DNA from 2 places in the Streptomyces sp. NPDC044719 genome. Region 2 is predicted to be linked to the other one. Evidence: riboswitches for the same ligand, from Rfam matches in the RefSeq annotation. Region 2 holds a riboswitch; the other holds the start of a gene.
The links. Region 2 has a riboswitch for glycine ahead of gcvT (glycine cleavage system aminomethyltransferase GcvT). Riboswitches for the same ligand answer to the same signal wherever they lie in the genome.

Region 1 (5,979 bases), on a different contig from region 2:
GGTCCTCGACGTCGATCTCGCCGTCCTCGGCGGTCTTCACGACGACGACCTTCATGCCCGCCATCACCGCGCTCGCGGCGTTGGTCCCGTGCGCGGAGGACGGGATCAGGCACACGGTGCGCTGCTCGTCCCCGTTGGCCCGGTGGTACCCGCGGACAGCGAGCAGACCGGCGAGCTCGCCCTGCGACCCGGCGTTCGGCTGGAGGGACACCTTGTCGTACCCGGTGACCTCGGCGAGACGCTCCTCCAGCTCGTGGATGAGCGTGAGGTAGCCCTCAGCCTGCGCCGCGGGCGCGAAGGGGTGCAGCTGCCCGAACTCGGGCCAGGTGACCGGCTCCATCTCCGTGGTCGCGTTGAGCTTCATGGTGCAGGAGCCCAGCGGGATCATGCCGCGGTCGAGCGCGTAGTCGCGGTCGGCCAGCCGCCGCAGGTAGCGGAGCATGGCGGTCTCGGAGCGGTACTGGTGGAAGACCGGGTGGGCCATGTACTCGTCGGACCGCAGCAGGGCACCCGCAAGCCCGTCCTCCGTGGCGGCGTCCAGCGCCTCGACGACACCCTCGACCCCGAACGCGGCCCACACGGCACGCAACTGGGCCCGCGTGGTGGTCTCGTCGCAGGCGATCGAGACGTGGTCGGCGTCGACGAGACGCAGGTTGATCCCGTTCCGCTCCGCGGCGGCCACGACCTCGGCGGCCCGGCCCTCGACGCGCACGGTCACGGTGTCGAAGTAGGCCCCGTGCACGACCTCCACACCGCCGTTCGCGAGCCCGGCGGCGAGGACCGTGGCGTACCGGTGGGTGCGCCGCGCGATGCTCTTCAGGCCCTCGGGCCCGTGGTAGACGGCGTACATGCCGGCCATCACGGCGAGCAGCACCTGGGCGGTGCAGATGTTGCTGGTGGCCTTCTCACGGCGGATGTGCTGCTCACGCGTCTGCAGCGCCAGCCGGTAGGCCTTGTTCCCGTCGGCGTCCACGGACACGCCGACGAGCCGCCCGGGCAGGCTGCGTGCCATCTTCTCACCGACGGCCATGTAACCGGCGTGCGGTCCGCCGAAGCCCATCGGCACACCGAACCGCTGTGTCGTGCCGACCGCGATGTCCGCACCGAGTTCACCGGGCGACTTCAGCAGGGTCAGCGCCAGCAGATCGGCGGCGACGGTGACGAGCGCCCCGAGCTCGTGCGCCTGGTCGATGACCGGCTTGATGTCCCGCACGGCACCGGAGGCGCCCGGGTACTGGATCAGCACGCCGTTGATCTCGCGCTCGGCGATCCCGGCGGGGATGCCGTCGCTCAGGTCCGCGACGACGACCTCGACTCCGGTCGGCTCGGCGCGGGTCTGGATCACGGCGATGGTCTGCGGCAGCGCGTCCGCGTCGACCAGGAACAGGCCCTTCTTGTTCTTGCCCAGCCGCCGCGACAGCGCCATGGCCTCGGCCGCCGCGGTGCCCTCGTCGAGCAGGGACGCGCCGGAGGTCGGCAGTCCGGTCAGGTCGGCGACCATGGTCTGGAAGTTGAGCAGCGCCTCGAGCCGGCCCTGCGAGATCTCCGGCTGGTACGGCGTGTAGGCCGTGTACCAGGAAGGGTTCTCCATGACGTTGCGCATGACGACCGGCGGCGTGAACGTGCCGTAGTAGCCGAGCCCGATCATGGAGCCGAGGACCTGGTTGCGGTCGGCGAGGGAGCGCAGCTCGGCGATCACCTCGGCCTCGCTGCGGGCGCCCGGCAGGTCCAGCGCCTCGGCGCTCTTGATCACAGCCGGAACAGCGGCGGTCGTCAGCTCGTCCAGCGAGCCGTAGCCGACCTGCGCGAGCATCTTGGCGCAGGCCTCGTGGTCGGGGCCGATGTGGCGCTGCTCGAAGGGGACTGCCTCTTCGAGGTCGGAGAGCGGAATGCGATGGGCGGTCATATGCGGAGGCCTCCTGGTCTGACACGACCTTCGAGGGGCACCACGGCACGGGTACCCGGACGGCCTCCCCCTCTGTCATGTCAACCTGAGAGCTTCACCGGATCGCCCGAAGGCCTCCGGCTTTCACCGTCGGTGAGGGCGGAAGCCGTGACATCCGCCCTGCTTTCCAGAGTGACCTCGTCCGTGCGGTACGTGAGCCTGAGAGATTCCGGGGAGGATTTGCTCCTTCGGCGCCTCCGATGGTGTCTGGAGGACTCTCCCGCACGGGGTCAGCAGCCGTTGTCAGCCTACCAGCGCGGTCAGCGCACGAACCTTCGAGTGGCCGCCTCCTCGATTGTGCCGTTTTGTAGTGGTTACGGATGAGTTGCGACCATGTGGAGGGCCCGTGCGAACCGATATCGATCCGCGCAACCTGATCGGCCGCAAGGCGTTCGACCGCAACGGAACCAGGATCGGCACGATCGACGAGGTGTACCTCGACGACGCCACCGGCGTGCCTGAGTGGGCGGCCATACGGACCGGCCTGTTCAGCCGGGACGCCTTCGTCCCCCTCGAGCCCAGCGAACTGATCGACGGCGCCCTCCACGTGCCCTTCGACCGCGCCCTCATCAAGGACGCCCCCGACTTCGGCGTGGGCCGCCACCTCTCCCCGGAGCAGGAACTCCAGCTCTACCACCACTACGGCCTCGACGTCGCCGCCCCTCCCCCGCTCCAGGACCACGACTTCGGCAAACTGGCAGGCACGGACGAGACGGCCTGAAGCCCTCCGCGAGCCGCCTAAGGAGCAACGGAGCGCAGCCCCACACCCCCGGAGTCACCATCCGGCCCATCGACCCCCTCAGACTCTCGTAACACCAGCGGCAGCGGATCCGCCGGCTCCAGCTCCGGATCGTCGACCCGGAAGGTCCGCACACGCCCTGGCTCGGAGTCGGGCGTCTCGAACCGTACGGTGACCCGCCCCAGGCCGCTGCCCTGCACCCACCCGTGCCCGAACCCGGCGTGCCGCACGTCATGCCCGGCGGGCCAACGCCGCTCGGCCGGCACGGGCTGCTCCTCGACCGGCGCCGCGGCGTGCTCCTCGGCCGGGCCCTCCGCGACCGCTCGCTGACCGGCCGCCTGCGCGAACAGGTCCTCCTGCGTGTAGTCGGCGAGCCCGCTGACGCCCACTCCGAGCAGCCGCACGCCGCCCGTCGTGTCGACCGAGTCCAGCAGTCTGGCCGCCGCCTCACGGATCACCCCGGGATCGTCCGTCGGCCCGCGCAGCGTCTCGGACCGGGTGAGCGTCGAGAAGTCGTACCGCCGCACCTTCAGCACGATGGTCCGCCCGGACAGCCCGGCCTCGCGCAGCCTCCGCACACAGCGGTCGGCGAGCCGCTGCACCTCCAGCCCGACCCGCAGCCGGTCGTGGATGTCCACGTCATAGGTGTCCTCGACCGACACCGACTTCGCTTCCCGCTCGGCCACCACGGGCCGGTCGTCCCGCGCCAGGGCCATGGCGTAGAGCCCGTGCCCGTGCGCCTTCCCCAGCAGCCGGACCAGCTCGTCCTCACCGGCCTCGGCGATCTCCTCGACCGTGGTGATCCCGGCCCGCCGAAGATGGTCGCCCGTCGCCGGCCCGACTCCCGGCAGGGTCCGCACCGACATCGGCCCCAGCATGGCCCGCTCCGTCCCCGGCTCGATCATCACCAGCCCGTCGGGCTTGGCCTGCTCCGAGGCGATCTTCGCGAGCATCTTGGACGCGGCCAGCCCCACCGACCCCGTGAGACCCGTGACGGCTCGGATGTCCGCACGCAGTTTCACCCCGGCCAGCCGCGCCGACCGCTCGTCCCAGGCCGCCCCTCCGGCCTCCAGGTCCACGAAGGCCTCGTCCAGGCTCAACGGCTCCACCAGCGGCGACAGCTCCCGCAGCAGCTCCATCACCCGCTCGCTGATCGCCCGGTAGAACCCGAAGCGCGGCACGAGATACGCGGCGTTGGGCGCGAGCCGCCGGGCCTGCGCCATGGGCAGCGCCGAGTGCACCCCGAAGACCCGGGCCTCGTACGACGCGGTCGCGACCACACCCCGCGGCCCGAGTCCGCCCACGATCACAGCCTTCCCGCGCAGGCTCGGCTTGGACGCCTGCTCCACCGAGGCGAAGAAGGCATCCATGTCGAGATGCAGGATCGTGGGCGCGGTTCTCACAACTCCGATGTTGCCCTACGCCACTGACAACGCACCGACACCGCCGTGCCGAACCGTCCCCACCACTGCGGCGGATACCGCTTGCGGCCGGCGCGGAAACGTCCCTCCTACCGCGGCCGCACGCATACCGCACCGTCCAGCGGGTCAGACAGCCCGATTCCGCCGCCGCGCCAGCTCGTCCGCCGGATTGGGCCCGACCAGGGTCTCGCCGGTGTCGATCCGCTCCCCGTGCAGCTGGGACAGCGCGCTCTCGACGTCCCGCCACACCACACCCACGGCGATCCCGAAGATGCCCTGCCCCCCTTGGAGCAGGGCGTGGACCTCGTCCGGCGAGGTGCACTCGTAGACCGTCGCACCGTCACTCATCAGCGTCATCCGCTCCAGATCGCGGAAACCGCGTTCCCTGAGGTGCTGGACCGCTGTGCGGATGTTCTGCAGCGACACCCCGGTGTCGAGGAACCGCTTGACGATCTTCAGGACGACGACGTCCCGGAAGCTGTACAACCGCTGTGTCCCGGACCCGTAGGCGGGGCGCACACTCGGCTCGACGAGACCGGTGCGGGCCCAGTAGTCCAGCTGCCGGTAAGTGATACCGGCGGCGGCGCAGGCCGTGGGGCCGCGATAGCCGATCTGCTCGGACGCCATGGACGTCGTCCCTCCGCTGCTCGGCACCACCGACGGTCGCTGCGGAGCGTGCTCGGTCACATCGTCGGGCTGGGGACACCCGCCACCCGAAAGGAGCCGAGAGCCGGGGGGAGCGTACGGACCACTCGCCCTGAGACTGCGCTCGGGGCCGCCCCCAGCCGTACCGTCGCCGCTGCTTCTCACGCCGACCTCCGTCCTTGACCTGCCTTCTCGACGGTAGGCAGTCACCCGGGGTGCGTCAACGATCGCCACACTCGCCACGCCGAGTGATAATCACCCTAAGAGTGGTTTCCCGTGCCCCACCGCGGGGAAAGGCTAGCCGAATGCCTTCGGCGCGGGTCGTGTGACGCTCTCACTCGCCACCGGCACATGCGGGCAATTCACCCGTCACACATACGGCGGCGGCCCTGCCGCGGACTCATCGTCCACCGGGCCGCCCACGCGTCTCACGACCGCTGCCGCTCCCTGCCCGGCCGGCACTCACCGGCCTCCGAAGCTCACTGGCTGCTGCTGCCGAAGTCCTCCGGGGAGATCTGGTCGAGGAACTCGCGGAACTTCTCCACCTCGTCCTCCTGCTCGTCCGGGATCGCGATACCGGCGTCGTCGAGCACCGTGTCACTCCCGTAGATCGGCGTCCCGGTGCGCAAAGCCAGCGCTATGGCGTCGGACGGGCGGGCGCTCACCTCGACGCCGCTGGCGAAGACCAGCTCCGCGTAGAAGACGCCCTCACGCAGGTCCGTGATACGCACTTCCGTGAGCTCCTGGCCGACGGCTTCCAGCACGTCCTTGAACAGGTCGTGGGTCAGCGGCCGCGCCGGAGCCATGCCCTGCTGGGCGAAGGCGATCGCCGTCGCCTCGCCCGGCCCGATCCAGATGGGGAGGTAACGGTCGCCTCCCACTTCGCGCAGCAGCACGATCGGTTGGTTGGAGGGCATCTCGACCCGGACACCTACGACATCGAGCTCGTTCACACAGCAACCCTAGGCCGTGCTCGGGACGTTTGGGTAGTCGGGCAGAGATCGGGCGCCTGATCCGGCCCCCACGCGTGCGGCCACCTCATGGCAGCCGCACCCCGAGCGCCGTCTGCACCAGAGCGGCGTGCAGCTTCACCGTGAGACCCGCCAGCTCCTTCGTACGGGCCTCCGCATGAGCCCTGGTCTGCGGGTTCCGGTGCCGCCTCAGCGGGGCCACCACCTGGTCCACGAGCCCGGCCTCGCGGTCGGCGGCGGCCTTCATCACCCGCAGGT
Region 2 (5,979 bases):
TTCGGGATCGCGTTGCGGTTGACCGTGATGCCCACCTCGTGGAGGCGGTCCTCGGCCTGCTGGCCGTCCAGCTCCGAGTGGCGCAGGTCGACCAGGACCAGGTGCACGTCCGTGCCGCCGGACAGGACGTCCACGCCCACGGCCCGGACGTCGTCCTTCACCAGACGCTCGGCCAGGATGCGGGCACCCTCCAGCGTACGGCGCTGGCGCTCCTTGAAGTCCTCGGAGGCGGCGACCTTGAACGAGACCGCCTTGGCCGCGATCACGTGCTCCAGCGGACCGCCCTGCTGACCGGGGAAGACAGCGGAGTTGATCTTCTTGGCGAGCTCGGCCGTGGAGAGGATCACACCGCCGCGCGGGCCGCCCAGCGTCTTGTGGGTGGTGGTGGTGACCACGTGCGCGTGCGGAACGGGGTTCGGGTGCAGCCCCGCCGCCACGAGCCCCGCGAAGTGCGCCATGTCGACCATCAGGTACGCGCCGACCTCGTCCGCGATCCGGCGGAACTCGGCGAAGTCCAGCTGCCGCGGGTAGGCGGACCAGCCCGCGACGATCAGCTTCGGCCGGGACTCCTTCGCCAGCCGCTCCACCTCGGCCATGTCGACCCGGCCGTCGTCACCGACGTGGTAGGCGACGACGTCGTAGAGCTTGCCGGAGAAGTTGATCTTCATGCCGTGGGTCAGGTGCCCGCCGTGCGCGAGGTTCAGACCCATGATGGTGTCGCCCGGCTTGAGCAGCGCGAACATCGCGGCGGCGTTGGCCTGGGCGCCGGAGTGCGGCTGGACGTTGGCGTGCTCGGCGCCGAACAGCTCCTTGACGCGGTCGATCGCGATCTGCTCGACCACGTCGACGTGCTCGCAGCCGCCGTAGTAGCGGCGGCCCGGGTAGCCCTCGGCGTACTTGTTGGTGAGGACCGAGCCCTGTGCCTCCATGACCGCGACCGGGGCGAAGTTCTCCGAGGCGATCATCTCGAGCGTGGACTGCTGCCGGTGCAGCTCGGCGTCGACCGCGGCGGCGACGGCCGGGTCGAACTCGTGCAGGGACGTGTTCAGGACGGACATACGGCTACGACTCCTCAGCCGGCGGAGAACGCGGTGTACTCGTCGGCGGAGAGCAGGTCGCCCGGCTCGTCCGTGACGCGCACCTTGAACAGCCAGCCGCCCTCGAAGGGGGCCGAGTTCACCAGCGACGGGTCGTTCACCACGTCCTCGTTGACCTCGGTGACCTCGCCGGAGACCGGGGAGTAGAGGTCGGACACGGACTTGGTCGACTCCAGCTCGCCGCAGGTCTCACCGGCGGACACGGCGTCACCGACCGCCGGGAGCTGGACGAAGACGACGTCGCCCAGCGCGTTCGCCGCGTGCTCCGTGATGCCGATCGTCGAGACGCCGTCCTCGGCGCCCGACAGCCACTCGTGCTCCTTGCTGTAACGCAGCTCTTTGGGGTTGCTCATGGCCTGGATTCTCCTGTACGCGCGGGAGTGCTGATGAAGGGGACCGCTGGTGAGCGGGGATGAGATGCCCGGGACCGCTGTGACGGCCCGCGGCCAGTGTCTACTTCTGGCGCTTGTAGAACGGCAGCGCCACGACCTCGTACGGCTCGTGACTGCCCCGGATGTCCACGGCCACACCGGGTGTGCCGGGCGCCGCGTGCGCGGGGTCGACGTACGCCATCGCGATCGGCTTGCCGAGCGTGGGGGAGGGGGCGCCGGAGGTGACCTCGCCGATCACCTCGCCGCCGGTGACCACCGGGTACCCGGCGCGCGGGACCCTACGGCCCTCGGCGACGAGGCCGACCAGGACGCGGGGCGGGTTCTGCTCGGCGCGCGCGGCGGCCTCCGTCAGGGCCTCGCGGCCCACGAAGTCGCCCTCCTTCTCGAACTTCACCACCCGGCCGAGCCCGGCGTCGAAGGGCGTCAGGGAGGTGCTCAGCTCGTGCCCGTACAGCGGCATGCCCGCCTCGAGGCGCAGCGTGTCGCGGCAGGACAGGCCGCACGGGACCAGGCCGGCGCCCTCGCCCGCCTTGGTCAGGGCCTGCCACAGCTCGACGGCGTGCTCGGGCTTCACGAACAGCTCGAAGCCGTCCTCGCCGGTGTACCCGGTGCGGGCGATGAGGGCCGGGACGCCCGCGACCGTGCCGGGCAGTCCGGCGTAGTACTTCAGGCCGTCGAGGTCGGCGTCGGTCAGGGACTTCAGGATCCCCGGGGACTCCGGGCCCTGTACGGCGAGCAGCGCGTAGGCGTCCCGGTCGTCGCGCACCTCGGCGTCGAAGCCGGCGGAACGTTCCACCAGGGCGTCCAGGACCACCTGCGCGTTGGAGGCGTTGGCGACCACCATGTACTCGGTCTCGCCCAGCCGGTAGACGATCAGGTCGTCGAGGATGCCGCCGTCGGCCTGGCAGATCATGGTGTAGCGGGCGCGGCCGGGCTTGACCCCGCCGATGTTGCCCACCAGGGCGAAGTCGAGGAGGGCGGCGGCCTGCGGGCCGGTGACGGTGATCTCGCCCATGTGGGAGAGGTCGAAGAGCCCGGCCTTCGTGCGCACGGCGTTGTGCTCGTCGCGCTCGGAGCCGTAGCGCAGGGGCATGTCCCAGCCGGCGAAGTCGGTCATCGTCGCGCCGAGCGAACGATGCAGGGCATCGAGCGCGGTGTGGCGGAGTTCTCCTGTACTGCTCATCGGTCGGTTGTCTCCCAAGGCATGACGGCGAGGTCGTTCCTCCCCATCTGTCATCGGAACCTGAGAGGTTCGCCATGACCACTCGGGACACGGCTTGCACCTTGGGTGGAGCCACGCCGCTTCCCCGGAATCGGAGAAGGGTGCGGCCCGCTTTTCAGATGTGCCTCGCCCGCGCGGTAACGGGGCCTGAGAGATTCAAGGGAGGGACTTGCTCCTTCGGCGCCCCAGCGTCGGACGGTGCTGGGGACTCTCCCGCGCGGATTCAAACGGCCGGTATGCAGTTGGCGCGCACATCATTGCACGCATTGTCGCGGGGTGGCAGGGGGACCACCCTGTAGCAGGGATGTTGCAGGAAGAGGACTAAATCCAGAGACATCGGGCATTACCTTCTCTTTACACTCGGCGGGCATGGGACTCCGTACCTGGCCCCAGGGGAGGACGATCACGGTGAACAGGACCACCGCGTACGCCACGACGTCGGGCATCGCGCTGCCCGAGCAGCCGGCCGCTCCGGTGCGCGCGGCCTGCGGCCCGCAGCCGGTGCCGGTCGTCCGCGATCTGCGCGAGCGCGCCGGCCGCGGCCCGCACGCGCTGCTGTTCGGCCCCAACGACATCGTCGTGGTCACAGGCCTGCCCGGCAGCGGCAAGTCCACGCTGATGCGGCGCACCGTGCCGGGCCGGCGCATCGACTCCCAGGACACCCGCGACCACTGGGACCTCCGCATGCCGCGCGCCCTGCCGTACGCGGTCTACCGCCCGCTCGTCCGGCTCGCGCACTACGCCGGACTGCGCCGCGCCCTGCGCACCGGCGAGGGCGTCGTCGTGCACGACTGCGGCACCCAGGCCTGGGTCCGCCGCTGGCTCGCCCGCGAGGCCCGCCGCCGGGGCGGCACGCTCCACCTTCTGATGCTCGACGTCGCCCCCGAACAGGCCCTGGCCGGCCAGCGCGACCGCGGCCGCGGCGTCTCGCGGTACGCGTTCCTGCGCCACCGCGCGGCCACCACCCGCCTCCTGCGAGAGGTGGAGCGCGGCGAACTGCCCAGCGGCTGCGGCTCGGCGATCCTCGCCGACCGCGACGCGGCGAACACCCTGCACCGCATCGCCTTCGCGGGCTGACGGCCCGGGCCCGTGAACCGGCACGGACGGTGCCGGCTGTCCGCGCGGCCGGCGGCTCTGGCTACCGGGCTGGCGGCCGCCGTCGGTGAGCCGTGTTCGCGGAGTCGGCGGCCGCGGATGGTGAGCCGGGTTCATGGGCCGGTGGCCGCAGTCGGTGAATCGTGTTCATGGGGCAGGCGGCACTGACCGGTGAGCCGCGTTCATGGGGCAGGCGGCACCGGCCAGTGCACCGTGTTCATGGGCGGGCAGCCGCAGTCGGTGAGCCCGAAAAGCGTGGGCCGGTCGCCCGCGGCCCCGCGTCGTGGTTCACGGGGTGGTCGTCCCTCGTTCCCGAGCCGCTAGCCTTTGAGCCACAGCAGTGGTTTCAGGCAGGCGGTAGGCAGATGGACTTCCCGGCGGACTTCTCCGCGGACTTCCCGGCGCAGACGCAGACCCACCCGCACGGCGGATGGCCCGGCAACGAGCTGGAGGAGGTGCTCTCGGCCTCCCTCGGCGCCGGCCCCTCGGCCGGCGGGCGGATCGTCGAGGTGCTCGGCCGGAGCTTCGTGTGGATCCCGCTCCCCAACGGCGGCGGCCCGCAGAGCGGCCCCCTCGACCTCCCCGGCATCGAGATCGACGGCCAGGCGTTCGTACCGGTGTTCAGCTCCGAGGAGCAGTTCCGCCAGGTCGTGGGCTCGCACATGTCGTACACCATCGCGCCGGCCGTGGAGTTCGCCCGTGGTCTGCCCCCGCACGCGGGGATAGCCATCAACCCCGGTGGCGTGGTCGGCATCCCGCTCCCGCCGCCCGCCGTCGCCGAGCTGTGCCGGGCCGGCCGGACCCCGCTGGACGGCCCCGCGAGCGGCGGCCGGGTGCGCCTCTTCGAGCCCGACTGGCAGGACGACCCGGTGGACTTCCTCGCCGCCGCCTCCGCCGAGTTCGAGGCGACCGGCGTCGTCGTCACCGCCCGCCGCTGCCTCGCCGCGATCGAGACCGCCGACCCGGTGATGTTCGTCGGCGTCGAACTCTCCCAGTGGGAAGGCGACCTGCGCGCCCTCCCCCTGGACGCCCTCACCCGCGCCGTCACCACCGCCCCGGCCCCCTGGCCGGTCAACCTGGTCCTGCTGGACGTGGCGGAGGACCCGGTGGGCAACTGGATGAAGGACCGGGTCCGGCCCTTCTACCAGCGGTAGGGCGACGCACTCAGGGGCGCGGGGAACTGCGCGATCAACCACACACGACCCGCACCCGCCCGACGGCACCAAGCTCCGGGCTCCCGAGCGGGCTTAAGCTAGGTCACGGTCGAGGCGTTGTACGAAGGGGCGGTAAAGGTGAGCGCGAGCGGCACGGCCGCGGCCGGACAGGTCGAGCACATGCTGCGCCAGGTCACGCCCGGGCGTTATGACGCCTACGAGGCCCTCCTGCGCGCGCTCGCGACCCCGCACAGCGGCCAGATCTGGATGCTCCTGTGGCACGGCCAGGCCGGATCCCCCGACGCCCAGTACGGGAACATGGAGGTCCAGGGCTACGGCTACGCCCCCTGTGTGACCTCCGCCCAGGAGCTCTCGGCGAGCGGCTGGAACCGCAGCTACGAGGTCGTCGACGGAGTCGACGTGGCCCGGGCTCTCTACCCCGACCACTACGGTCTCTGGCTCAACCCGCACGCCCCCGGCGGCGGCGTCGGCATCCCCTGGCTCGACCTGCGCCGGATCGCCACGGGCCTGGACCGCCAGCCCGCCGGGCCCCTGCGGCTGTCCGAACCGGCCATCGAGATCCCGCAGTTCTACGCCCTGCTCGCGCAGAACGCCCACCGCACCCCGGCCGTCCGCTCGCTGCGCCGTGCCTGGGTGCAGCCCGCGCTCGGGGCGCCGTATCTCGCCATCGGACTCGACGTCTACGACACCTCACCGTCGGCCGTGGATTCGGTGCGCGCGATGATGCAGCAGTCCCTCGGCGCCGTACCGGACGGGCTCCCCGTCTCGACCGTGGCGATGTCCGACGAGCACGACCCGGTCGCTATGTGGCTGCGCGCCGGCGCACGCCCCTTCTACGACCGTGAGGCCCACGCCACCGCCCCTGTCCAGGCCCCGGTCTCGGGCTACGGATACCCCCCTGCCCAGGGCAGGTACTGACCCGCTCGGCAGGTCCCCGAAGGCCTTTCCCGCAACGCCCCGAACGTGACAACCGTTCAACTCTTCGCGCGTAGATAAGG

Region 1: it holds a riboswitch for glycine, as region 2 does, so the genes downstream of both, gcvP (aminomethyl-transferring glycine dehydrogenase) here and gcvT (glycine cleavage system aminomethyltransferase GcvT) in region 2, are expected to answer to the same signal.

What each region holds. Positions count from the first base shown of each region.
Region 1 is NZ_JBWKHE010000004.1:7,320-13,298, reverse strand. It holds gene gcvP (aminomethyl-transferring glycine dehydrogenase) at 1-1,906, opposite strand, end outside; glycine riboswitch at 2,083-2,178, opposite strand; gene AC07DF_RS15940 (PRC-barrel domain-containing protein) at 2,292-2,666, shown strand; gene AC07DF_RS15935 (DNA polymerase IV) at 2,684-4,087, opposite strand; gene AC07DF_RS15930 (MerR family transcriptional regulator) at 4,232-4,732, opposite strand; gene AC07DF_RS15925 (bifunctional nuclease family protein) at 5,230-5,703, opposite strand; gene ftsR (transcriptional regulator FtsR) at 5,789-5,979, opposite strand, start outside.
Region 2 is NZ_JBWKHE010000001.1:1,137,165-1,143,143, forward strand. It holds gene glyA (serine hydroxymethyltransferase) at 1-1,058, opposite strand, end outside; gene gcvH (glycine cleavage system protein GcvH) at 1,073-1,450, opposite strand; gene gcvT (glycine cleavage system aminomethyltransferase GcvT) at 1,551-2,672, opposite strand; glycine riboswitch at 2,710-2,835, opposite strand; glycine riboswitch at 2,837-2,937, opposite strand; gene AC07DF_RS05325 (AAA family ATPase) at 3,120-3,788, shown strand; gene AC07DF_RS05330 (enhanced serine sensitivity protein SseB) at 4,172-4,960, shown strand; gene AC07DF_RS05335 (enhanced serine sensitivity protein SseB C-terminal domain-containing protein) at 5,099-5,899, shown strand.